One region of the Pseudomonas sp. SDO5522_S412 genome, then DNA from elsewhere that is predicted to be linked to it. Evidence: riboswitches for the same ligand, from Rfam matches in the RefSeq annotation. Region 1 holds a riboswitch; the other holds the start of a gene.

The links. A riboswitch is a leader RNA that binds a small molecule or an ion and turns the genes downstream of it on or off. The one in region 1 is predicted to bind cobalamin.
Region 2: another riboswitch for cobalamin. It lies ahead of ACW9I6_RS17225 (TonB-dependent receptor plug domain-containing protein); the one in region 1 lies ahead of ACW9I6_RS20720 (CbtB domain-containing protein).

What each region holds. Positions count from the first base shown of each region.
Region 1 covers NZ_JBSVWQ010000113.1:14,490-18,874, forward strand. The annotation lists gene ACW9I6_RS20710 (winged helix-turn-helix transcriptional regulator) at 1-480, opposite strand, end outside; gene fabF (beta-ketoacyl-ACP synthase II) at 594-1,862, shown strand; cobalamin riboswitch at 1,899-2,114, shown strand; gene ACW9I6_RS20720 (CbtB domain-containing protein) at 2,212-2,400, shown strand; gene ACW9I6_RS20725 (CbtA family protein) at 2,412-3,110, shown strand; gene ACW9I6_RS20730 (cobalamin biosynthesis protein) at 3,107-3,499, shown strand; gene cobM (precorrin-4 C(11)-methyltransferase) at 3,583-4,329, shown strand.
Region 2 covers NZ_JBSVWQ010000078.1:5,235-23,776, forward strand. The annotation lists gene ACW9I6_RS17210 (Y-family DNA polymerase) at 1-1,166, opposite strand, end outside; gene imuA (translesion DNA synthesis-associated protein ImuA) at 1,174-1,785, opposite strand; gene lexA (transcriptional repressor LexA) at 1,785-2,402, opposite strand; cobalamin riboswitch at 2,504-2,710, shown strand; gene ACW9I6_RS17225 (TonB-dependent receptor plug domain-containing protein) at 2,805-4,739, shown strand; gene ACW9I6_RS17230 ((2Fe-2S) ferredoxin domain-containing protein) at 4,751-5,083, shown strand; gene ACW9I6_RS17235 (ABC transporter substrate-binding protein) at 5,080-6,000, shown strand; gene ACW9I6_RS17240 (hypothetical protein) at 6,002-6,253, opposite strand; gene ACW9I6_RS17245 (filamentous haemagglutinin family protein) at 6,292-18,542, opposite strand, start outside.

The DNA of each region.
Region 1 (4,385 bases):
GGCACTAAGCAGCGCCAGGCGCTCCAGCATGCCTTCGCTCGCCGCCGGCCCGGCCTGGACGCTGCATTGCTCGACGGACACGCGTGCACCGTCGGCGTCCACCACCGCCACTTCCACCGGGCGCCGGGTTTTCCGGTCGACCAATTGCAGGCTTTCACCTTCGTTGGCGAAATGGCGGTTGCCCCAGCCGATGAACGCCATGATCACCACCCGGAAATCCTCGCCAACCGGCGTCGGTACGTACTCGAAACGGGGCGGCCGCTCGCTGTATTGCCGGCGTTCCAGCAGCCCCGCTTCCACCAGGCTGTTGAGCCGGCGAGTGAGCATGTTCGGAGCGATCCCCAGGCTCTGGGAAAACTCATCAAAACGCCGCAAACCTTGCAGCGCGTCGCGCATGATCAGGATGCTCCACCACTCGCCTACCCGTTCCACTCCACGGGCTACCGGGCATTCGGCATTCACCAGCGACTTACGTTGCATTGCAGTTCCTCTGTGGGGCGGCTACGGAAATTTCAGCTATCGGATGTTACTTTCATAATGATAGTTTCGTCCATGCATTGCTACCAACCTGAAATTTGCGGAGCTAAGCGATCATGAGTAAGCGAATTGTTGTGACCGGCATGGGTGCAGTGACACCGCTGGCAACCGGCGTGGAACAGACCTGGAAGCGCCTGCTGGCCGGTGAATCCGGGATTCGCAGGCTACCCGAGGCATTGATCGGCGACCTGGCAATCAGCATCGGCGGCCAAGTGTTGGACCGCATCCAGGACCCTGAAGCCGGCTTTGACCCGGACACTGTCATCCCGGCCAAGGAACAACGCAAGATGGACCGGTTCATCGTGTTTGCCCTGGCAGCCGCGCAAGAGGCCCTGGCCCAGGCAGGCTGGAGTCCGCAGACGCCATCGCAGCAGGAACGTACCGCGACAATCATCGCCTCCGGCGTGGGTGGTTTTCCCGCGATTGCCGAGGCCGTTCGTACGGCTGACAGCAAAGGGCCTCGCCGCCTGTCGCCGTTCACGATCCCGTCATTCCTCGGCAACATGGCGGCCGGGCACGTGTCGATCCAGCATCAACTGAAAGGTCCGCTGGGCTCCCCCGTCACTGCTTGCGCCGCCGGCGTACAGGCGATTGGTGATGCTGCGCGCATGATCCGTGCCGGCGAAATCGACATCGCCGTGTGTGGCGGCGCCGAAGCCTGTATCCACCGAGTCAGCCTCGGCGGTTTTGCTGCGGCGCGTGCGCTGTCCAGCGATTACAACGACACGCCGGCATTGGCTTCCCGCCCGTTCGATCAAGGCCGCGACGGGTTTGTGATGGGCGAAGGTGCCGGGCTGTTGGTGATCGAGGAACTGGAGCATGCATTGGCTCGCGGGGCGACGCCTATTGCAGAGCTGGTGGGCTACGGCACCAGCGCCGACGCCTATCACATGACCTCGGGCCCGGAAGATGGCTCGGGTGCACGCAGGGCAATGGAACTGGCGATCGCGCAGGCAGGGATCAGCGCCGCACAGATCCAGCACTTGAACGCCCATGCCACGTCGACCCCCGTAGGCGACAACGGCGAACTGGCAGCGATCAATACGCTGTTCGGAGCCGATTCCAGTGTGGCTATCAGCGCAACGAAGTCGGCGACTGGCCACTTACTGGGCGCAGCGGGCGGGATCGAGGCGATCTTCACCGTGCTCGCCCTGCGCGACCAGATTGCCCCGGCGACCCTCAATCTGGACAACCCGGACCCCGCTGCCGAAGGACTGGATATGGTCCGAGGCCAAGCCCGGTCGTTGCCGATTGAATACGCGATTTCCAATGGGTTTGGATTCGGCGGCGTGAATGCCAGCGTGCTGTTCAAACGCTGGCAATAACCCGGCGATTTGACGCCCATCGCCCGCCCATGCTCTCCTACACATCTTGTTTCGGGTGCCCTTCACAGGGTGAAACGGGAAACCGGTGAGTCATGTTCCTTTACTCAAGGGCGTGACGAGTCCGGTGCTGCCCCCGCAACGGTAAGCGAGTGAAGCATCAAAACCACTGTGCCTCTACGGCATGGGAAGGTGATGCTTTCAAGGCCCAGGCCCCTCGCAAGCCCGGAGACCGGCCCGAAAAAATCAGATAACAAACCCGCGGTGGGCGGGCGCTGTTCAGAACCCTGCGTGCCTGGCTCGCGGGGTTTTCATGCGCTCGTGTCACCCTGAAACCCTGAAGGGACGCGCCATGTCGATCATCAGCAGCACCGCCTCTACCGCCAGCACCACCGCCACCCTGAGCCAACGCCTGACTGCCGCCATCGGCGCGTCGATCCTCGGCGCGTGCCTGGTGTATTTCGCCGGTTTCTCGCACATCGAAGCGGTGCACAACGCCGCCCACGATACCCGTCACAGCGCTGCGTTCCCGTGCCACTGAGACCTGCCGACATGATCAAGCGTATTGCCCAAACCGCAGGTTTCACCGGCCTCCTGGCCGCCTTGCTGCTGACCTTGCTGCAAAGCTTCTGGGTTGCCCCGCTGATCCTGCAGGCGGAAACCTTCGAAAACGCCCCGGCCGCGACCGAAGTGCATGAACATGCCGATGCCACGGCCCACACCCACGACGCTGAAGCCTGGGAGCCGGAAGATGGCTGGCAGCGTGTGCTGTCGACTACGGGCGGTAACCTGGTGGTCGCCGTAGGTTTTGCCCTGATGCTTGCCGGCCTGTACACCTTGCGTGCACCGACCCGCACGGCCCAAGGCCTGCTGTGGGGCCTGGCCGGTTACGCCACCTTTGTGTTGGCGCCGACCCTGGGCTTGCCGCCTGAATTGCCGGGGACTGCGGCGGCAGACCTGGCGCAACGGCAAATCTGGTGGATCGGCACTGCCGCCTCTACCGCTGCCGGTATCGCGCTGATCGTGTTCGGTCGTAACTGGCTACTGAAAATCCTGGGCGTGGCGATCCTGGCTGTGCCCCATGTGATTGGCGCACCACAGCCGGAAGTCCACTCGATGCTGGCGCCGGAGGCTCTGGAAGCTCAATTCAAGATCGCCTCGCAGTTGACCAACGTTGCCTTCTGGCTGGCGCTGGGCTTGATCAGTGCCTGGCTGTTTCGCCGTAACCGTGATGGTCAGTATTCGGCATGATCCTGGCGGTTGGCCTGGGGTGTCAGCGGGGTTGTTCTGTCGACGCCCTGCTTGAACTGTTCAATGTCGCCCTCGCCGAGGGTGGCATTGAGCGCCAGCGCATCATTGCGTTGGCCAGTCTTGATCGCAAGCGGGATGAGCCGGGGTTGCTGGCACTGGCTCAGGTTCTGGATTTGCCGTTGGTATTTTTCAGTGCGGAGCAATTGGCGCCCTATGAAGATCGACTGAGCCATAAGTCCGAGACGGTTTTTGCTCATACCGGCTGCTACGGCATTGCTGAAAGTGCCGCCCTGGCCCTGGCAGAACAGCTGTCTCAAAGCCCTGCCACCCTGCTGATCACCCGCAAAAAAACCGCCCAGGCCACCTTTGCATTGGCTTGCGCCGGCTGAATTCCCGATAATCGTCAGCCTCGATCATGAGCAATCTTCATCTGGAAGGCTGCTCGCGTGCTTTTTTTCACAGGAATGAATCCATGACTGTCTTTTTCATCGGCGCAGGCCCAGGCGATCCGGAATTGATCACGGTCAAGGGGCAGCGGCTGATTCGCAGTTGCCCGGTGATTATCTATGCCGGCTCGCTGGTACCGGCGGCGGTGCTTGAGGGGCATCAGGCGGAGCTGGTGGTTAACAGTGCGGAGTTGCATCTGGAGCAGATCATCGAGCTGATCAAGACGGCCCATGAGAAAGGCCAGGATGTGGCGCGGGTGCATTCCGGGGATCCGAGTTTGTACGGGGCGATTGGGGAGCAGATTCGGCTTTTGCGGGAGCTTGGGATTGGGTTTCAGATCATTCCCGGAGTGACGGCGGTGGCGGCTTGTGCGGCATTGTTAGAGGCTGAGCTGACATTGCCGGACATTGCACAGAGTGTGATTTTGACGCGGTATGCGGATAAGACGGCGATGCCTGAGGGTGAGGTGTTCAGTAGCCTGGCGCAGCATGGGACGACCATGGCGATTCACCTGGGGGTGAATCATCTGGAGAAGATCGTGGCTGAGTTGGTGCCTCACTATGGGGAGGATTGTCCGATTGCGGTGGTGCATCGGGCGACTTGGCCGGATCAGGATTGGGCCATTGGTACGCTGGCGGATATTGCCGGGAAGGTGGCAGCCAAGGGGTTTCGGCGTACGGCGTTGATTCTGGTGGGTCGGGTTTTGGCCAGTGACAGTTTTGGTGAGTCGTCGTTGTATCGTGCGGGGCATGCGCATTTGTATCGGCCCTGAGGGGGGATGGGGTACATATCCGTTATTTAGGTAACGGCGGCTTATGGTTCCGCTCT
Region 2 (18,542 bases), on a different contig from region 1:
GCACCGGCTTGCCAGGCGCATTCTGGGCGGTGGTCGGCGTGAAAGCGCAGGCCTTGCACCGCTTCGTCCCCCAACCGCGCCCGCAGGCGTTCGCGCAGTTGTTCCCACGGCAGGGTTTGTTGCGGGCGCTCGTCGAACAGGTCCTGGCGCTGGGGCACAAACACCGGCAGGTCCTCGGCCACCAGGCGAAAGCCGCGCACCGGCGAGGTGACTTGCACTTGCTCCAGGCGCCCACGGGCCAGTTCGAACAGCATCGCCGCGTCACGCTCGGCGCTGAGCAGGCCGACCTTGATCACGCTGTCGGGCTCGGCCGCGTGCTCCAGGTGCAAGTCAAAACGCTGCACGCCACTGTCGCGGCCACACAGGAACGCCGACAGGTCGCCAGTCAAACGGCGCAAGGGAAACAGCAAGGCCTGGTGGGACAACACATCAAAATTCAGCTCGATGCGCACATCAAACCGGTCCGGCGGCTGGTAGAACGCCAGCGCCAGGGGCCGTTGGCCGCACAGTGCATCTAGGTGCTTGAGCAGCGCAGCGTCGAAGCGCCGGGCCAGGGTATGCCGAGGCAACGCCTGCACCTGGGCCAGGGTGCGCAAGCCCATGCGCGACAATGCGCTGGCGGCTTGCGGGTCGAGGCCGGCGCGGTCGATGGGGATCGGTGCCAGGGCGTGTTGCAGGTATTGCTCATCGGCCACGGCCAGGCCGTCGTAGGCATTCGCCAATATCCGCGCCGCCGCCGGGTTCGGCGCGGCGACGATGCGATGACGAAACCCCAGTTCGGTCAGCTCCTTGCGCAAGCGTGCTTCGAGCAACGGCCAGGGCCCGAACAGGCCCAGGCTCGACTCGATCTCGAACAGCAACGCCCGTGGGTAGAACACGCTGACCTGGGAGCTGAAACGGTAGGCCCAGGCGGCGAGAAACTGCTGCCAGTATTCGATCTGCGCCGGGTCGTATTCGGCGCAGGCGAACGCCTTGGTCAAGGCATGGGCCGCCGTCAGGGATTGGCCGGGGCGCAGGCCGAGTTTGCGCGCGGCGTCATTGACGGTTTGCAGCACCCGCCGCTGCGGCGTGCCGGCCAGCAGGGCCAACGGCTGGTCCGGTTCGGGGCGCGAACGCAGCACCCCGTCCAGCGCCAATTGCGGGAACACAATACACACCCAGCGCATGCCAACCTCAGTGCCCAAGCGCAATGGGCGCGGGATGGGCCAGGCCACCCCGGCACTTGAGCACCCGCACTTGCGCAGGGCTCGCCTCAACCGCCAGGCGCAACGCGGCCGGTGACGGGTTGATGGCCTCGTTCAAGGAGCGCCAGGCAAAGGCCAGGGTCTGGCCGGTTTCCGCCGCCACCTGCAAGCGGCGCAAGGCGCGGTCATCGGCCTTGCGCGGCCAGCACAGCACCGCGCCACAGCTGCCGGAACGCAGGCATTGCTCCACTGCCCACAAGGCATCGCGTTCATCGGCCTGGATCACTGACAGCTGGCGCACATCCACCCCGGCGTTTTGCCAGGCGTGGGGGTACGGCGTGTAGGGCGGCGCCACCAGCACGATGCGCTCACCGGCCGCCGCCAACCGTGCCAGGGTCGGCCACACCAGCTGCAACTCGCCCACGCCCTCCTTCGCCATCAGGATTTCGCTCAACGCCGCTTCCGGCCAGCCACCGCTGGGCAGCACCGCATCCAGGGCCGCAAGCCCGGTGGGATGGACGCTGGCCGGCGGCGCGGCGGGCCGGCCTTTCCAGACCCGGCCGCCATTGAACAGCGAGTCCAGTGCAACGACGGCGCCCATCAGCCTTGCCTCACCAGGCCGCAGAACACCCCTTCGATGGCCAGGTCCTGATCGGGCCGCACCACGATGGGTTGATAGGCGGGGTTGCGCGGCAGCAGGCGCACGCGCTCGCCCACGTGTTCGAAACGTTTGATGGTGACTTCACCGTCCAGGCGTGCCACCACGATCTGCCCGTTCAAGGCCTCGGCACTGCGGCGTACGCCTACCAGGTCGCCATCGAGGATGCCATCTTCGATCATCGAATCGCCCTGCACCCGCAGCAGGTAATCCGGGGTTTTCGCGAACATGCCCGGGTCGAGCAATAGACGGTTGTGCACTTCGGCATCGGCGCCAATGGGCAAACCGGCGGCCACCCGGCCGAGCACCGGAATATCCAGCAGCTCCGGCCGCGCCGGTTGATTGAGCAGGCGGATGCCGCGCGCCTGGTTGGGGTTGACCTCGATAAAGCCGCCCTCGGTCAGCGCCAGCACATGCTTGCGCGCCACGCTGCGGGAGGCAAAGCCGAACGCCTCGGCGATCTCGGCGAGGCTGGGGGACTGGCCTTGCTGCGCGATACGGTCGCGGATAAAGGTCAGGATGGCGGTACGGCGGGGCGTTAGATTCTTCATGGAGTACATTTGTACTCCTGTGGGAATTTTCTGGCAATATCCGTCAGTCGCTTCCCTGGCAACCGCCGGAAAAGTACCCGCCAAGTTGACGAACGGTCTTTCGAATGTTCAGATGCCGGCCTGTTTCAGGTGCCTCATGCCGCCGTGCATGGGGTGAAACGGGAAACCGGTGCCGCTCTTTTCGAGCCAGTCCGGTGCTGCCCCCGCAACGGTAGACGCGTGACTCCTTCGACACACCACTGTGGCCTGCGCGCCATGGGAAGGTGAAAGTGTCCATACGCGTGAGCCCGGAGACCGGCCTGGAATTCTGTTTGGCAAAATCCTGCGGTGGGCGGGCATGGGCCGGTATTGGCGTGTGCTCGGTGCCTACTCGTGCGTGCTTTTCGCGAAAGATACTTTTCCGAGAAGACTATGATTCGACCTTACAATACGTCCGTGCCCAGCCTGCTGCTCGGCTGCCTGTTCAGCCCCCTGCTGCTGGCCGACGACCCTCCCCTTGAGCTCAAGCAGCAGATCATTTCCGCACCGTCGGTGGAATCCACTACCGTGGCCGACATGGCCCAGTACGGCAGCAAGGTCGAGATCGTCACCCGCGAACAGATCGAACGCGCCGGCCCCGCCGCCGATGTGTCGCGCGTGATGCAGATGTTCATCCCCGGCCTGTACGTGGCCCCCAAGAACGGTCCGTTCGACTACGGCACCTATTCCCTGCTGGGCGGGCGCAACGATGACACGTTGATCCTGCTGGACGGCGTGCGCCTGAACAACCGCCTGTACGGCGGCCTGTACCTGGACACCCTGCCCGCCAACGCCATCGAGCGCATCGAAGTGCTCAAGGGTGGCCAGAGCCTGCTGTTCGGCACCCAGGCGGTGTCGGGAGTGATCAACATCGTCACCCGCAGCCCGCAAACCCGCGAGGCGTCCGGCGAGGTGAACCTGGGTGCCGACACCTTCGGCGGCACCACCGGCGACGCCCGGGTCGAGAAGATTTTCAATAACGGGTTTGGCGACCTCGGCTTGCTGGCCTACGTCAGCCGCAACGCCTCCGAGGGCTACCAGCCGTTTCGCAACCGCGACATGAAAAACGTCAGCGACAAGAAACGCTCCTACGAAGTCACCACCTTCGGCACCAAGGCGATCCAGTCGTTTGGCGATGACACGCGCCTTGAGCTGTTTTACCAGTACGCCGACGCCAACCTCGATTTCGCCCGCCCGGTGGACAACCACAAGACCACCAACGACCGCGTGCAACAGATCGCCACGGCCACCTTCGAGCAAACCCTCAACGAGCGCCTGAGCTACTTCGTCAAAGGCCATATCAACGATTGGGACACGCGCTATACCCGCATCAACAATATCGAAGGCGGCGGCACCCGGGTCATCAACCACAACGACTACTGGGGCTTCACCGACTGGGGCGTGCAGGCCGAAGGCAAGGCCGTGTTGCCCGGTGAGCATGTGCTGGTATTCGGTTCCGACAACCAGTGGTTCAAGGGCCAGGACGATGTATTGATCATCGACGACAACAAGGCCCAGGCCCACGCGCTGTACACCCAACTGCGCCCGACTATCGAGGCGTTGCCGAACTGGCACCCGAGCATCGGCGTACGCCACGAAGCCATGAGCGGCGGCGACAGCGCCACCGTCGGCATGCTCACTTCGCTCTACGACCTCAACGACAACTGGGCCCTGCGCGGCCAATACGGCACTGCCTACAAACTGCCGAATGCCGAGCAACTGTTCGTCAACGAAGACGATGAAAAAGGCAACCGCAACCTCAAGCCGGAGAAGAGCCGCAACGCCGAACTGGGCGTCGACTACAAGGGCAGCCTGCTGGCCCGGGACTTCAGCGCCAGCGTCACGCTGTTCAAACGCAAGATCACCGACCTGATCACCCTGGACGATATCCAGTGGGTCAACGGCCAGGGGCAGATCCAGATGCGTGGTTTCGAGGCCGACGCCAAGCTGCAGCTCAATGAACAATGGAGCGTGCAGGCCGACATGACCCGCAACCTCACCGAGTCCCGTGCGGGTGTCACCATCAACGATATCCCGGGCTTCTTCGCCCGCTCGCGGGTCGGCTATGAATCGGCGGACCGCCTGTGGGGCGCCGGCACCGCCGTGCGTTACATCGGCGATATCGTCAGCTCGAAAAAGGTCGAATACGGCAACTACACCGTGGTGGATGCCGACGCCTATCGCTACCTCGACAACGCCCACCAACACCGCGTGAGCCTGCTGGTAGAGAACCTGTTCGACCGCGACTACGTCACCAGCCGCGCCAGCAACGTCGACAACCTCGGGCGGCCGTTCACCTCCGAAGTACGCTACACGTATCGCTTCTGATGAGTACGCCCGTGGAAACTCATCCGGACTGGTCCCACGTGCCTGACCACGCCCGTCACGTGTTCCTGTGCACTGGCCCACGCTGTACGCAGCGTGGCGCGCTGCAACTGTGGAAAACCCTGCGCCGCCACCTGCTGCAACACGACTGCATCGAAAAGCCTGGCGGCGTGCTGCTGACACGCACCCACTGCCAGTTCCCGTGCAACCTGGGGCCAATCGTGACGGTGTACCCGGACACTTGCTGGTACGGCGTGCACAACAAAGACGATGTGCAACGGCTGGTGGAAGTGCATCTGGTGGGCGGCGAAGTCGTCGAGGATCTGCTGATCAAGGAGCGCCCATGAAAGCGTCGTGGTTGCTGTTGGGCGCCCTGCTCTGCGCGCCATCGGTATTGGCCGACAGCTTTCGCAACTGCAACCAGGATTGGACCGCCGCCCACTCACCGCCTTCGCGCATCGTGGCCCTCAACCAGCATGCCGCAGACCTGCTGTTGGCGCTGGATGTCGGCCCGGCCTTGGTGGGCGTGGCGTATCTGGATGACAACGGTGTGGCCCACCGACACGGCGAGTATTTCGGCGTGCCGGTGATTGCGCCCAAGTACCCGTCCAGCGAAGTGCTCTATGCGCAGAAACCGGATCTGGTGGTCGGTGGATTCGCCACTGCCTTTGGCACTGGTGTCACCTCCCGCACAGGGTTGGCAGGCAACGGGGTTGGGTCGTACTTGCTGGAGTCGGCGTGCGACGGGCACTCGCTGGATTACTTCGGGCATATTCGCAACGACCTGTTTACCCTCGGCGCCCTGGTGCACAAACAGCAACGGGCGCGGGCGTTGAGCGATGCCATGGACGCCGACCTGGCCAGTGCCCAGGCACTGGCGGGCGAAGGTAAACCGCTGTCGGTGTTCTACCTGGACAGTGAGGTCAACGGGCTGGACAGCGAAGGCCGGCGTGGGTTCGTCACCACGTTGGTGGCGGCTGCTGGTGCGCGCAATTTATTTGCCGGGATCAACCAATACCGCGTCACCGTGAGCAGCGAAACCCTGCTGATGAGTGACCCGGATGTGATCTTACTGGCGGATGCGCTGTGGTCACCGGCCAGCCGCAAACGTCAGTTGCTGACCACCGACCCGGTGCTGTCGCGTTTGCGGGCGGTGCGGGAGAACCGGATGATCGATATTCCGTTTACCCATTTGGTGCCCACTGCGAATAGCGGCCGAGTCGTGTTGGAGTTGGCGAGGCAATTCAAAAAACTGGCTGAATAATTCACGAGCGAAGCGCCTGACCAATTTCCTCAGTCCATGCCACCGACCAAAGTTGTGAAACGCTGTAGGTTTCCAATGCTGAGCGCATCGTACTTTTGATCTCCTCCAGCTCCTGGCCTGACAGATCAGGGTGATAGAGCTCGCACTTGGTGGCCGAGATATCACTCATCCCGGCTTCAGTGACTACCGGCTCGACCGCGCCACCATCCACCGGGGAAAGCCCGGCCCCAAGACGAAAAAAAGGGGCGATCAATGATCGCCCCAAATACAACGAGAGGTCCTTTTCTAAAACTACAAGCTGATCTGCTGGCGCTCCTCATCCGTCAACCGCGCCCGCGCCTGGTCACTCAACGGTCCGGCGCCGAGCACCTGCACCGGGCTGTTGGGGTTGTAGCCCGAGGTCTTCTGCCCGTCCTCCGGCTTGCGCTCCACTGGCTCGCTGCCAAAGCTCAACACTTCCACTGTGACAATCGACGCCCGGCCCTGTTTGGCCGCCGCCTGCTGGCTGCGCGCGGCATCTTCCGCCGCCTGGGACGCCGCCGCACCGGCTGCGCTCGCCGAGGTCATGGCCCCGGTGTTTACCGCCGCCGACACCGGCACCCCGGACGACTTGCCCTGGGTCTGGATGTTGGCGGCATTAACGACGCGCAACGCGGCAATGTTGATGTTGCCCGAGACCCGAATCCCCGCTTCACCCGCATCGATGGTACCCAGCGGGGCGATCAGGTCGATGTCTCCGGCCGGCACTTCCGGAATCGGGTTCAAGGTGGCAATCCCCGCCCCGGTGCTCGGCACCGCCGGCGACAGGGTCACGTTGCCCCAGTTGTCGTAGACACGCTTGGGCGGCGTGTACACCACGGTGGTCTTGGATCCGCGACCGGCGTTGATGTCGCCCTCGCCGGACCAGCCCATGATCGAGCCGCCGAAGGTGGTCATGATGCGGCTCTGGCCCAGCAGGATGCTGCCCATGGAATACAGCTGGATATCGCCGGCGCCCTGGGTGATCACACCGGCGGTGGACGGCGGTGCCGCGCCTTCGATGCCGAAGGTCTGCCCACCGCCCGGGGTGAGCATCTGGATCGAGCCACCGAAATTGGTGTGTACACCGGAGCCGCCGAACAACGTGATATCGCCCTTGTAGGTGATCGGGTTGCCGGCCACGTCCTTGTCCGGGAACAGCGCGGCAATCGCCGCACGCCCCCGTACATAGCTGCCCTGGCGCACACCGCCCACCGCGTTGTACTCACGGCCGGCGGCCTTGAGTTCGGCGAAGTACACATCACGGGCGAACACCCGTTGCTGTTCAGCGGGCAGTGCGGCGTAAACCGCGCGGGCCTGCTCGCGGGTGCCGACGAAACCGAAGCGCTCGGCGAGCCAGGTGACCAGTTCGTTCTCATAGGTCTTGGCGACCTTGCCGCCCTGGATCGACAGGGCTTCGCCTGGCTGGACGAGGTTGGCCGGGTCCAGGTAGGCCTCGACAAAGCGCCGGTAATCCGGGCCGTTGGGACCGACGCCAGCTTGCATGACGATGCCTGCGCCAGGGCGGTTGTCGCCCGCGACCACCGGGCCCAGGCTGGTGATGCTGACTTCGCCGCCCTTCGCCGGGTCACGCCCGGACATCAGGATATTGCCGCCCGCCGTCACTTCCAGCAGGCCAGGACCGCCAACCTGGAAGTTGCTGTACAGAATGTCGCGCCCGGCGGAGACGATGGAGATGTCAGTGGGGTTGTTGTGGATGAACAGGTTGCCGGTCGACTGCTCGCTGACCGCACCGGGGGCCGTATTAAAACGGCTGCCACTGCTGACAATGTCTCGCCCCGCCATCATCCAAACTGGCCCGTTACCCTCATACCAGGTCTGCCCTGAATGCAAAAACGAGGGGGAAGAATTGAACGTCAGGGTCCGGCCGCTGCTGACCCCCACCAGATCGCCGGTCAAGGCATAGAACCGCGCCGGTTCCGTTGGCGCGTAAGCGGCTGCCGACGCCGTGGCGGAGCCAAAGGCAAACAGAGGCCGCGGAAGGGAACCCGGCGAGCTACCGTTCTCCGACAGATTGTTGCCATCGACAACCACCTGACCATCAATGGTCCCGACGAACGCCGGCCGCCAAGGTGTGGCCATGATGCTGGGGTCGGCCCCGGAAGGCGTGACAAACATACCGCCCGCATAAATCGAGTCATGGGCCAGGAATTGCAACTGGCTGCTGGCACCGGGGGCGAGCACCAAGGCATTTATCGGACTCGTATCGGCTTGGTACCCCAGGACGGCGTTACCGTAATAAATACTGCCGCCAGCCGCCGTCGCTCGAACGATCGATGGGTAGACGGTTGCCAGGTCGGACGCTGCGGCGGAGACAGATGGCGTCAAGTTGCCCCCCGCTGAAAACAGGTCGATTGCCGTGTGACCGGTCCACAACGAGAACCAACTTTCGCCGGTCCCACTCGTCCCGCCACGGGTAAACGATGAGTTGTTCAGCAGGACGACACGGCCCGGGTCAATCACTTGCTGCAGCACCAGGTCACCCAATGTGGTCAGGTTGAATGTGGCATCCCCCGGCACCAGGGTGATACCCCCCACTGCCCGGCCACGGGTCGCCTGGAACGGATCGAATGCGCGGGTTTCGCCCGGGCTCTGCTCAGAGCTGTTGCTGCCGTAGGTCAGGTCGATCCGGCCCGTGGTCGCACTTTGCAGTTGGACATTGCCCCGGATATTCACCAACTGGCCGTTCTGATCGTTTACATCAACCACGCTGCCAGGGTTCAGGGCGCCACCGATACGCACCCGCAGATCGCCACCGCCCGTCAACTGCAGGCTGCCATCACCGGCAACCCGCCCGGTACTGCCGACCGCCAGCACCAGCCCCTGGCTGCGCGGGTTGGCAGAGGCCGACATTGGGTTGCCGTCCATGCGCCGAAGCACACCGGCATCCCCGCCTACCTGTACATCCACGTCACCGCCGCCGAGGGTGCCGAAACCGGTAAACCCGACGAACGCATCAGCCTTGGAGGCGTTGGCGGTATAGCTACCGAAATTGATCCACCAGGCCGTCGGCTGCGCCTGCCCGCCGGTGTTCACCGTGCCGCTGCCCTGGCGCCACAGCCAGTTGGCCACATCGGCGGAGTCGATGCCGTTATCCAGGGGGTTGGGCCGACTTGGGTTGAAGACGCCTCCCAGGATATTCCCCGTCAGGTTGCCCCCAACGTTCACGCTCAAATTCCCCCCTGCCTCCGGGTACCAGGCACGGTACAGGCTGTCAGATGAGCCGTTGACGAACTGTTCAAAATAACTGTTGGTATCGTTCAGCACCGTCTTCGCGCTGTTCAGCGCCTTGGGCTGGTTGTAGGGGTCACTGGCACCGGTTGCAGTGGACGATGTACCGGCGGTGTAGACCCCGTACAGGGAGTCCATGCTCAAGTCGCCGGCGCTGAGCAGTTCGAGGTCGCCCGTACCGGTGCGAATCACACTGAAACGGCTGCTGGAGGGGGTCGCCGCATACTCTTTGCCGCTTTGGGCCTGGCAGTAGGCGGGCGAGCTTGCACAGAACTCATCGATGGACGGGATACCGAACTGGTCCAGGATGCTTTGCTCGATCGGCGTTCCGACGGTGACGATAATCCCGTTGTCCGCCAGGTCCTTGGCGCCGAATTCGGTCCAGACATAGCCAACTTTCACGGCGCAGTACGCCGGATTGCCCCCACAGAAATCATCAATCGAACCCAGCCCGAAATCATCGAGGATCTTTTGGTCGATCGGGTCGCCTTCCTTGACCACCACCCCATTGGCCGCAAAGTCCTCCACCGCGAAGGCGGTCCAGGTCAACTTGCCCTTGGCGGGCATCTCCTTGGCAAACATGCCGTAGTGGCTGTCAGCCAAACGCAGGTCGCCGCTGCGCGGATGGGCTTGCAGGATGCGGCTGTCGGCCGCCTCGGTGTCAGCACCTGCAACCAACCGCAGCGACCAGGATTGCGAACCTTCTGCCAGCATCGGCGAGAGGGCCCACAGCTTGCCCTGGCGCCCCGCCACTTCCGGGCGCAACGCCACCGACTCAGCCCCGCCCGGCAACTTGACGTTGGTGCCGGAAGGAATCAACGCGCCGCGCGGCAGCGGTATGTCGCCATTGAGGGTCACGTAGTTTTGCGTCGGGTTAAGCGCCTCGTAGTTCGTCGGCAACGGCACCCCTTTGGGCCAGGTCAGCGCCCCGAGCCGGGTGTCCTGGGTCAGCAGGCTGCCGGCGTCCAGCTGTGAGCCGGCCGCCAGGGTGTGTGCCTGGCTCAATAACGTGCCTGCGGCAAACAGCACATTGCCCGCGCTGTCGAACACTGCTGCGGCCAGTACCGTACCGGCAGGCAGCGTCAGGTCCTGGTTCAGCGTCGCCCGGGTCGGCAAGCGCGTACCGGCGGCCACGCCCACGGCCTTGATCGGCAGGTCGTAGTTGAGCACGGTGCCCGCCGGGAAGGTCGTGCCGTCCGCCAGGGTGATGCCGTTACCCGGCACGATGATCGTGCCCCCGGTAAAGTCGATACCCGGCAACAACACCCAGCCCTTGTCATCGACGGTCTGTGGTGGCGGTGCAAAACCGTCGTTGATGCTGCCGTAAATATTCAGGTCGCCACCGGCGCGCAGGGTCAGGCTGCCCGACTCACCGGAGCCATACACCGAGGTTTTCTGGCTGTTGGGGTTGAGGCTGGCGTAGCGGTAGCCGGACAGGTCCAGATCGCCCTGCACCACCAGGTCACCGTCCGCGGTCTTGCTGACGATTTCCACGCCCGGGCGCAGGTGGAACGCATCGGCGTAGGTTGCATTGTTAAGCCCGGCGAGTTTGTTTTGCAGCAGGTTCTGGTTGAGCAATGCACCGTTGATAAAGGCCGTGCTCAGCACATGCTTGCCATCCAGGTAGGCCTGGTCGATCTGTTGGTAAGGCCGCCCGCTGGCCGTCGGGTCGGTGACGAGTGGCGCATCGTCGTAGCTGATCATGCCGTTGAGGGTGATCGAGCGCGCGCCCTGGATCGTCAGGCGGCCATGGGCATCGATGTTGATGTCGTTGCTGGTGCCATCGACGTTGATCAGCCGTGGTGCATTCAGTTCCAGGGTGCCGCGGTTGCGCCCGTCATTGCCCTGGACCGCCTCGGTGCCGTGACGCAGGTCGATGCGTGCGCCATCGGCCAGGGTCAGTTGACCGGTGCCGGAGCCGAGCACCACCATGGCCCGGTTGGGCGAGTCGATGATCTTGCCGTAGCTGTCCACCCGCAGCTTGCTGCCATGGGCGTCGAGTACCGCGCCGCCGTCCAGGGTCAGGCCGTGCTTGCCGGCCAGGTTGATGCTGCCGACGCGCTCGCCACTGGCGTCCACCAGGCCGGTGACCCGCAGGCTGCCATTGTCCACGGAGACGTTGACGGTGCCGGCCTTGAGGCCATTGCCGATGGTCAAGTCGCCCTGCTTGAGTTGGAAGCTGCGTGTGCCGAACACCTGGCCTTGATTCAGGCGCTGGTTGAGGTCGGCGAACTGCTGGTCCAGTGAACCGCTGCTGCCCAGGCGCTGGGCCTGGATTTCCACGGTACCGGCCTCATAAGGCATCGTGGTCCCGCCCGCATCGTAATAGCCACTGCTGCCGGCGAGGATCGTGCCTTGCAGGTCGACGATACCGCCCGCCGCGTCCACCGCAACCGCCCGCAGTTTGCCGGCCTGGTTGTTTTTGGCCGAGAGGTCGATGGTCGAGCCGGCAGCCTGCAGTATGTTGCCGCTGCGGCTGTCCAGCAGCACCGTGCCGCCCGCGCCGTACTGGGTCACATCGTTGAACACAGTGGCGCGACCGGCCACGTCGATCAACGCCGCATCCGTCAGCACCACATCACCCCGGGCGCCCAGGCTGATTTTACCGCTGGGCAGCACTACCGCCGTGGCCAGGCGAATGCTGTCGCCTTGCAGGGACAGTTCGGCGCCCTGGCCGTCGGCCTTGCCACGCGCCCCCACGGACGCTGCAATATCAATCGCCCCACCTGCGGTCATGCGGTTCACCGAACCGGCTTCGCCGGTCATCAGTGGGGTGAGGATATTCAGGTCGCCGCCCCTGTACTGGAAGCCCTTCACCGGGTCATAGGCGCCCTGGCTCTGATACACCGAGAGGCTGCCCTTGTGGTTGGCGGTAATGCGCTCGCTGGCATTGAGGTTCACGCTGGCAAAGCCCAAAGCCAGGCGATCGAAACTGCTCACGGTGTTGGTCTGGGCAAAGGCGCCGTAGCCGAACTCAATACGCTCGGCGTTGATATCCAGGCGCCCGCTGCCAGTGCCCGCCCCGCCGGCGATCACCGAGCCCGGTGGGGTGGTCGCGCCCTGCCAGATCAGGTTGGCGGTATGAATGTTGGCCACGTCGCCAGCGCCACCGGCACCGTAGATCGCCGGAGTGGAGAGCATCAGGTTGCTCAGCCGCGACTTACCCGTCAGTGGGTCATAGGTGTCCAGGGAGGTACTGCCGTAGAAGTTGAAACTGTCCCGCGCCGAGAGCTGCAGGGTTTCCAGGGCCGGCGCACCGAACTGTGAATCACCTTTGAGCAGGCGATCAAGAAGCGCCTGGGTGAGTGTCAGGCCGGCCGGCAACTGATTGGCCACAGCGGCAGCGGCCAGGGCTTGGGCGCTGCCGAGGTTAATGGTGCTGACCCCCAGGTTGAGGTGACGGGTGCCGTAGCGCACCTGGTCGCCCAACTGGAAGGTATTGTTGGTCAACGCCACGATGCTGCCTTCGGAGTACAGCCCGGTTTGCCCGCTGCACAGGCCCGTGTCACACACACCGATGCTGATCCCGCCGCTGGGCACCGTCGTATTGAATGCAATGACATTGAGCAAGCCGTTGGACGCCGCCAGCATATTGGTGACTTTGTAGATAAAACCGTCACGAGCGTCGTAGCTGGCTTTGCCACGGCCGATGGTGTTGATGGATGCGCCCTGCTCCAGGACGATCGCGTTGGTGTCACTCAACAAAAAGACTTCCGGCGCTGCGAGCGTCACACCTTCCCGAAGCGTGACGGTGCTGTTGGCCCGACTCGTACCGCCAGCCAGGACGATGTAATTCCCGGACTGGCCATACGTAACTGCCGTCATCCCCCCCACCATCAAACGCGAGGCTCCCAAGGCGTTGAGGCTCTCATCGTTGAAGGTAATGCCGGAAAAACCGCTGGTTGCGGAACTGCCCGCCGCGACGACTTCAATACCAAGCTTGCCTGGATCAATCACCGCCACCGCGCCGCCATAGCCACCCGCCGCGGCCTCAAAACGGCCTATGCCCTGGAACGAAAACGCATCAGCGCCGCCCCCTGGCCGCAAGGCCAGTTTCAGGGTCTTGGCGTCGACGGCGAGCATCGGGCGTGGCACACCCTGTTTCGCAGCGTCGGCCATGGCGAACTGGGCGTAGCTGGTTTCGTTGTATTGGGAATAGCGACGCAAGGTATCGGCCGAGGTCAAAATCAACTGGCTGGCAACGCTGTTGCCGATCCCGGTGTTGGCGATGGACAAGCGCCCGGCGGTGGACCAGGAGCCATTGCGCATCCGCTGGGTGGCGGCATCACTGCCGAGACCGGCCAGGCCGTTGATCTCGACGCGGAAAGCGCCGGGCATCAAGGCGTAGGTGGACGGCATCAGGGTATAAGTGCCCGCCGGCAGCCCCGGCACTCCGGCGCCGATGGTGACCTGCTGGCCCACCAACGGATCGCCTGCGCCCTTCTCCGGTGCCACCGGCGCCGAGCCAGGCTGCACCCCGGGCACGATGGCGTAAATCGGGTTGGTGCCCAGGCCCGGCAACACAAAACCGCCATTGGCACCAAACTGCACCAGTGGGCTGTAGCGCGCATCCGTAGAGCCTCCGCGCCCGGAAACGAAACCGGCCCCCAGCAATTCGCCGCCGCCCGACAGGTCCAGGGTAGCCTCAGGCTGCACCTGCACCGACTGGCCGCCGAGAATCACCCCGACGCTGAGTTCCGCGTCCTGGTTGACCAGCCCGCCCTGGCCGACAAACGTCACGGTCTTGCCGTTGTACTTATAGACCTGCCCGTCCAGGGTGCCGCCATACGGCAGCACCAGGCCCCTGCCGCTCACCGACGTCACGCTGCCCGGCAGCAATTGCACCTGGCTGCTGCCCATGCTGCCGATATCGATCAACCCCAGGGGCGCCCGCACCACACCGCCCTGCCGCACCGTCGCGGCGCCCAGTTGCAGGCGCCCGAATGCCGAGTAAGGCACCGCGGCATCCGTGTTGCCGGTACGGCCAATGGTCAGGGTGCGCAGCGGGTCGAACGTGATGTTGAGGCTGTTGAATTCGCTCAGGTAGCCGGCAATGACCCGCGCACCGACCTCCGTGGCCGGATACAACTGCGCCGCCCGCAAGGTCATATCGCCCTGGGTCAATAACTGGGTGCTGACCCTCAAGGCCACACCGTCCGGGTTCGCACCCGCCAGGAAGCGCAGATCGCCCTGGCTGGTCAGGTTGACCTGATCAAAGCCGCGACGCTCAAGGCCGACCAGGCTGTCGTCGGCCTGGCGCAGTTTGCCCTTGCTGCCAAACAACACGCTGCCGCGCACATCGATCAAGCTGCCGCTGGCATTGAACTGCGCCTCGGTGGCGCGCAGCGAGGGTAACGGCAACACCGACACCGGGTTCACGTAGAACTCCCGGGCCGGCGAATCCATGCCGGACAGCAGCAGAGACGGTGCCGACAGATTCACCCGGGCATTGGCTGCCGCGCCCTCACTGAGGTTGAAGGCACCGCTGTACAGGCGCAGGCTCTGGCCCATGTTCAAGGACACATCGCCGTCGAAACTCAACAGGCCGTTGCTCATCAATGCCAGGTTGTCGAAGCCGCCCGCACTGACCTGGTCGACGCCCAGGCGAGCGTGGCCGTATTCCAGGCTGTCGGCCGCGTCGGCGGCGGTGCCGGCGAGCGGGTGGGCCTGATGGGTCTGGCCGAGCACCAGTTCACGCACCTTCAGCACGCGATCCGTGACACTGTTCTTGGTGTAATACGGGCTGTCCAGCGCTACGTTCAGGCTGCCGCCCGCTGCGCCGGCACCGCCGGCCCGGGCCACCAGACTGCCGTCCAGGTACAAGCCATTGTTGGACGCCAGGCTGATGCTGCCGCCATTGCTGGCCACCCGGGTTGCGCCCTGCCCCGGCACATCCAACACCGCTTGCGTGCCCGACGCGTCCAGCCGGGCGCCCTCGCGTACCACCACAAACAGGTCGCTGGCAGTGACCGTGCCGGTGCTCAGGTTGATCTCGCCACCGATGCTGATCTTGCCGCCGTCACGGACCAACCCGTATTGGCTTCCACGATTGTCCACGGCGGTCGCGGCCCGGGCGGCGACATCGATCAGTGCGTTTTCACCCAGCCAGATGGAGCGGCCATGGCCAACCGCGTTGGCCGGCTCGAACGCGCGCGTGGTCAGGCCGTTCAGGTTGACGCTGCCACCCCAGGCATTGAGCGTGCCGTCGACCGTCAGTTGGCCGATGCTGCGCAGGTTGATCGACTGGCCCGGGTCGACGCTGATCACCGCGCCCTGGCCGACCACCAGCGCGGTTGTCGGCAGTTGCTCGGCAGGCGACTCCAGGTGGCCGGCGGAAAGGGTCAGGCTGGCGCCACGGCGTTGGCCGAGTACGCCCTTGCTCGCGTCTTCCTGGTAAAGCGGCGGGGTCCAGCGCTCCATCACGCTGGCCGCAGCGCCGCCGCCCGGCGTCGTGGCGGCCTGCTCCGAGAGCCGGTAGGCCGGCACGTTCACATCCACCTGAGTACCATCGGCGACCAGCAATCCTTCGTTGCCGGTAATGTCATAGGCCGAAAAACCCTTGTTGAAAAAATCCCCGGCCAACTGCAAGGTCTTGGCATCCGGCGCCTGCGGGCTCTGGCCGATCTGCACCTTGTTGGCCTGCAAGGTCAGGGTGCCGCCTGCGCTGACGCCATAGCCGCGAATCTCGGCGCCCAGGTCCAAAGCCCCCAGTGCGCCCACGGTCACGTCGCCGCCCTTGCCGCCCCGGACTTTGCCATCCAGGCCGATGGTCGCCCCGGACGACGTTTCCACCAGGCTGCCCGCCGCGAGGTTCACGTCGCCGGAGTTGCGCAACGACACCTTGCCACCGTTGATATACGCCACCCCGTCAGTGGCCGAGGGGTCGAGCGCCAGATTATTCCAGCGCCCGGAACTGTCCAGCTTGACTCCGGCGGCCACATCGAGCCGGCCGATGCCCGGCAGAATCACATCGCCAACGACATTGGAGCGATTGAGGTCGACCTGATTCAGCAGGTTGCCCGCGTTGATGCTGCCGCCGTGGGCCGTGAGGTTGGCATTGACTGAAACCACGGGGCCGAACAGGGTGATGTCGCCGCCGTCAGCCACCTTGAGTGCGCCATTGATGTCAATCTGCTGCTTTGCGCCGACCTTGATCGCGCCCAACCGGTAGCCATTGAGCTGGTCACTGTCGAGCACCAGTTTGCCCTGGCGTTCGGTCGGCAGCGCAGTGGCCAGGTCCAGGCCGTCGGCGATTTTTTGCGTGCTGCTCTCGATCAGCACCTGGTCGATGGTCGGGGTCAAGGCGTAGCGCAAGGTGCCGGTGGCCTTGTTGTACACCGGCGTGTACTGGCCAATGATCAGCTGCGCCCGCTGGGCCATGGCCTGCTGTGACTGCTGATAACCATCAAGGTTGATATTCGGTGCCTGGGTCTGGCGATCGCCCTGGAATACATCGCTGATCAACTGGCCTTCCAGCACCGCGTTGGTGGTGCCCACCACCAGCTTGCCGGCGTCGCGGCCCACGGTGTAGCCCGCCTCGTAGCGGCTTTGCTGGGCCACCAGCGGGTTGTAGTAGAAATCGCTGCGGCCCCAGCGGACGCTGGTGTCTTCAAAGCCCTTGTAGATCCCCGCGTAGAGAATGTCCCCGGGGGCTTTCGACAGCTCATAGAGCTGGCCGTCAGGCCCCTTGAGCCAGGTCTGGCGGATGTAGCCGGCCTGCACATCGACGGTGCCGCCCGACAGATTGACCTGGGCACCCTGCTGGGTCACCACGTCCTTGCCGGTGAACGTCACAGTGCCGCCCTGGGCCATCCACTCGCCGACCGAGTGGCCCTGGGTGCCCAGGTAACCGCCGACTTCCAGCAGCCCGCCGGCGGTGTACCAGCGGTCCGTCGCATAGCCGTTGGTGCCGGCCGGGACGAACACCAGGTCCCGCAGGTCGACCCATACATCGTTGTTGATCAATTGCCCGCCGTCACGGTTGGCGGGCACGTCGCGCTGTTCGTTGCCCTGCACGTTGATCTTGATGTTGTTGGCTTCCATCGCCACCTTGACGCCAATCGCGCCGGCCACGTCGATCATCGCGCCGTCACGCACCAGGCTGCGCTGGCCGGCACTGACCGCCACCTGGCCGCCGGTGGCCAGGGTGATCGAGCCTTTCTGGAAATCCACGGTGCCGCCGCTGACGATCTCGATCCGCGACTGGTCAGTGCGGTCGGCCACCGCGCTGAGGTTGTTGAACTGGCCGGTGATCAGGTTGGCAGGCAAGCCGTCGAGCTTGATCAGGCCGTTGTCCTTCTGGCTGTTGAGGGCGGTGCTGCCGCTGGCGTCCAGCAGGATCGCCGTGGTACTGCCCTCGCCCAGGGTCACGCTGGCGCTGGTGTCGCTGGCGGCGTTGAGCAAGTGAATCGTGCCGCGGGTATCCACCGAGGTGCTGGCCAGGGCCACGCCGTTCTGCTGCACCTGGTGCCCGGTGAGGGTGATGTCGCCGGTCGACGCCATGATCAGGCCGCTGTTGCTGACCTTGCCCGACGTGCTGCCGGCCTTGAGGCTGGTGGCCACTTCATTGCCACGGGTGGTGGAGCGGTCGTTGCCCGTGGTGCCGACGCCCTTGCGGATATAAAAACTGTCGCCGGCGGCCAGGGTGGCCTGGCCCTTGGCGGTGATGATGCTGCCGGCGTTCTCGACCTCCGAGCCGAGCAGCAAGGCGTAGCCACCGGCGTCGGTAGAGGTGGCCGGGTTGTGAGTCTGGATCAAGGCGCCGCGCTGCACCTCGACCTTGCCCGCCGCGTCGGTGAAAGTCGGCTGGGTGCCGTTGGCATCCACATAGATCCCGCGTTGGGTGAATTGGTCATCGGTGATGGTGGCAGCGGCCGCCACCAGGTTGCGCACATTGACCTGGCTGCTGCCGCTGAAGATCACCCCGTTGCGGTTCATGATCATCACTGTGCCAGGGGCGTTGATCTGGCCCTGGATTTCGCTGGGGCGCGCGTTGGGGTCGTTGACACGGTTGAGCACGGCCCAATTCGATTGCTGCTGGAAATCGACCGTGGTGTTGCGTCCGACGTTGAAGGTTTCCCAGTTGAGGATCGCCTTGTCGGCGGTCTGCTCGATGGTCACCGTGGTCTTGCCACCGGACTGGCTCTGGGTCGGGCCCTTGGCGTTGGTCCAGCCCTGGGTCAGGCTGTTGTCCACCTGCAAGCCGCCCTTGCCGAGGCCGTCGGGAATCGTCGAGACCTGGCCGAGCGCCGCTTGCCGGCCAGCGGCCTGGG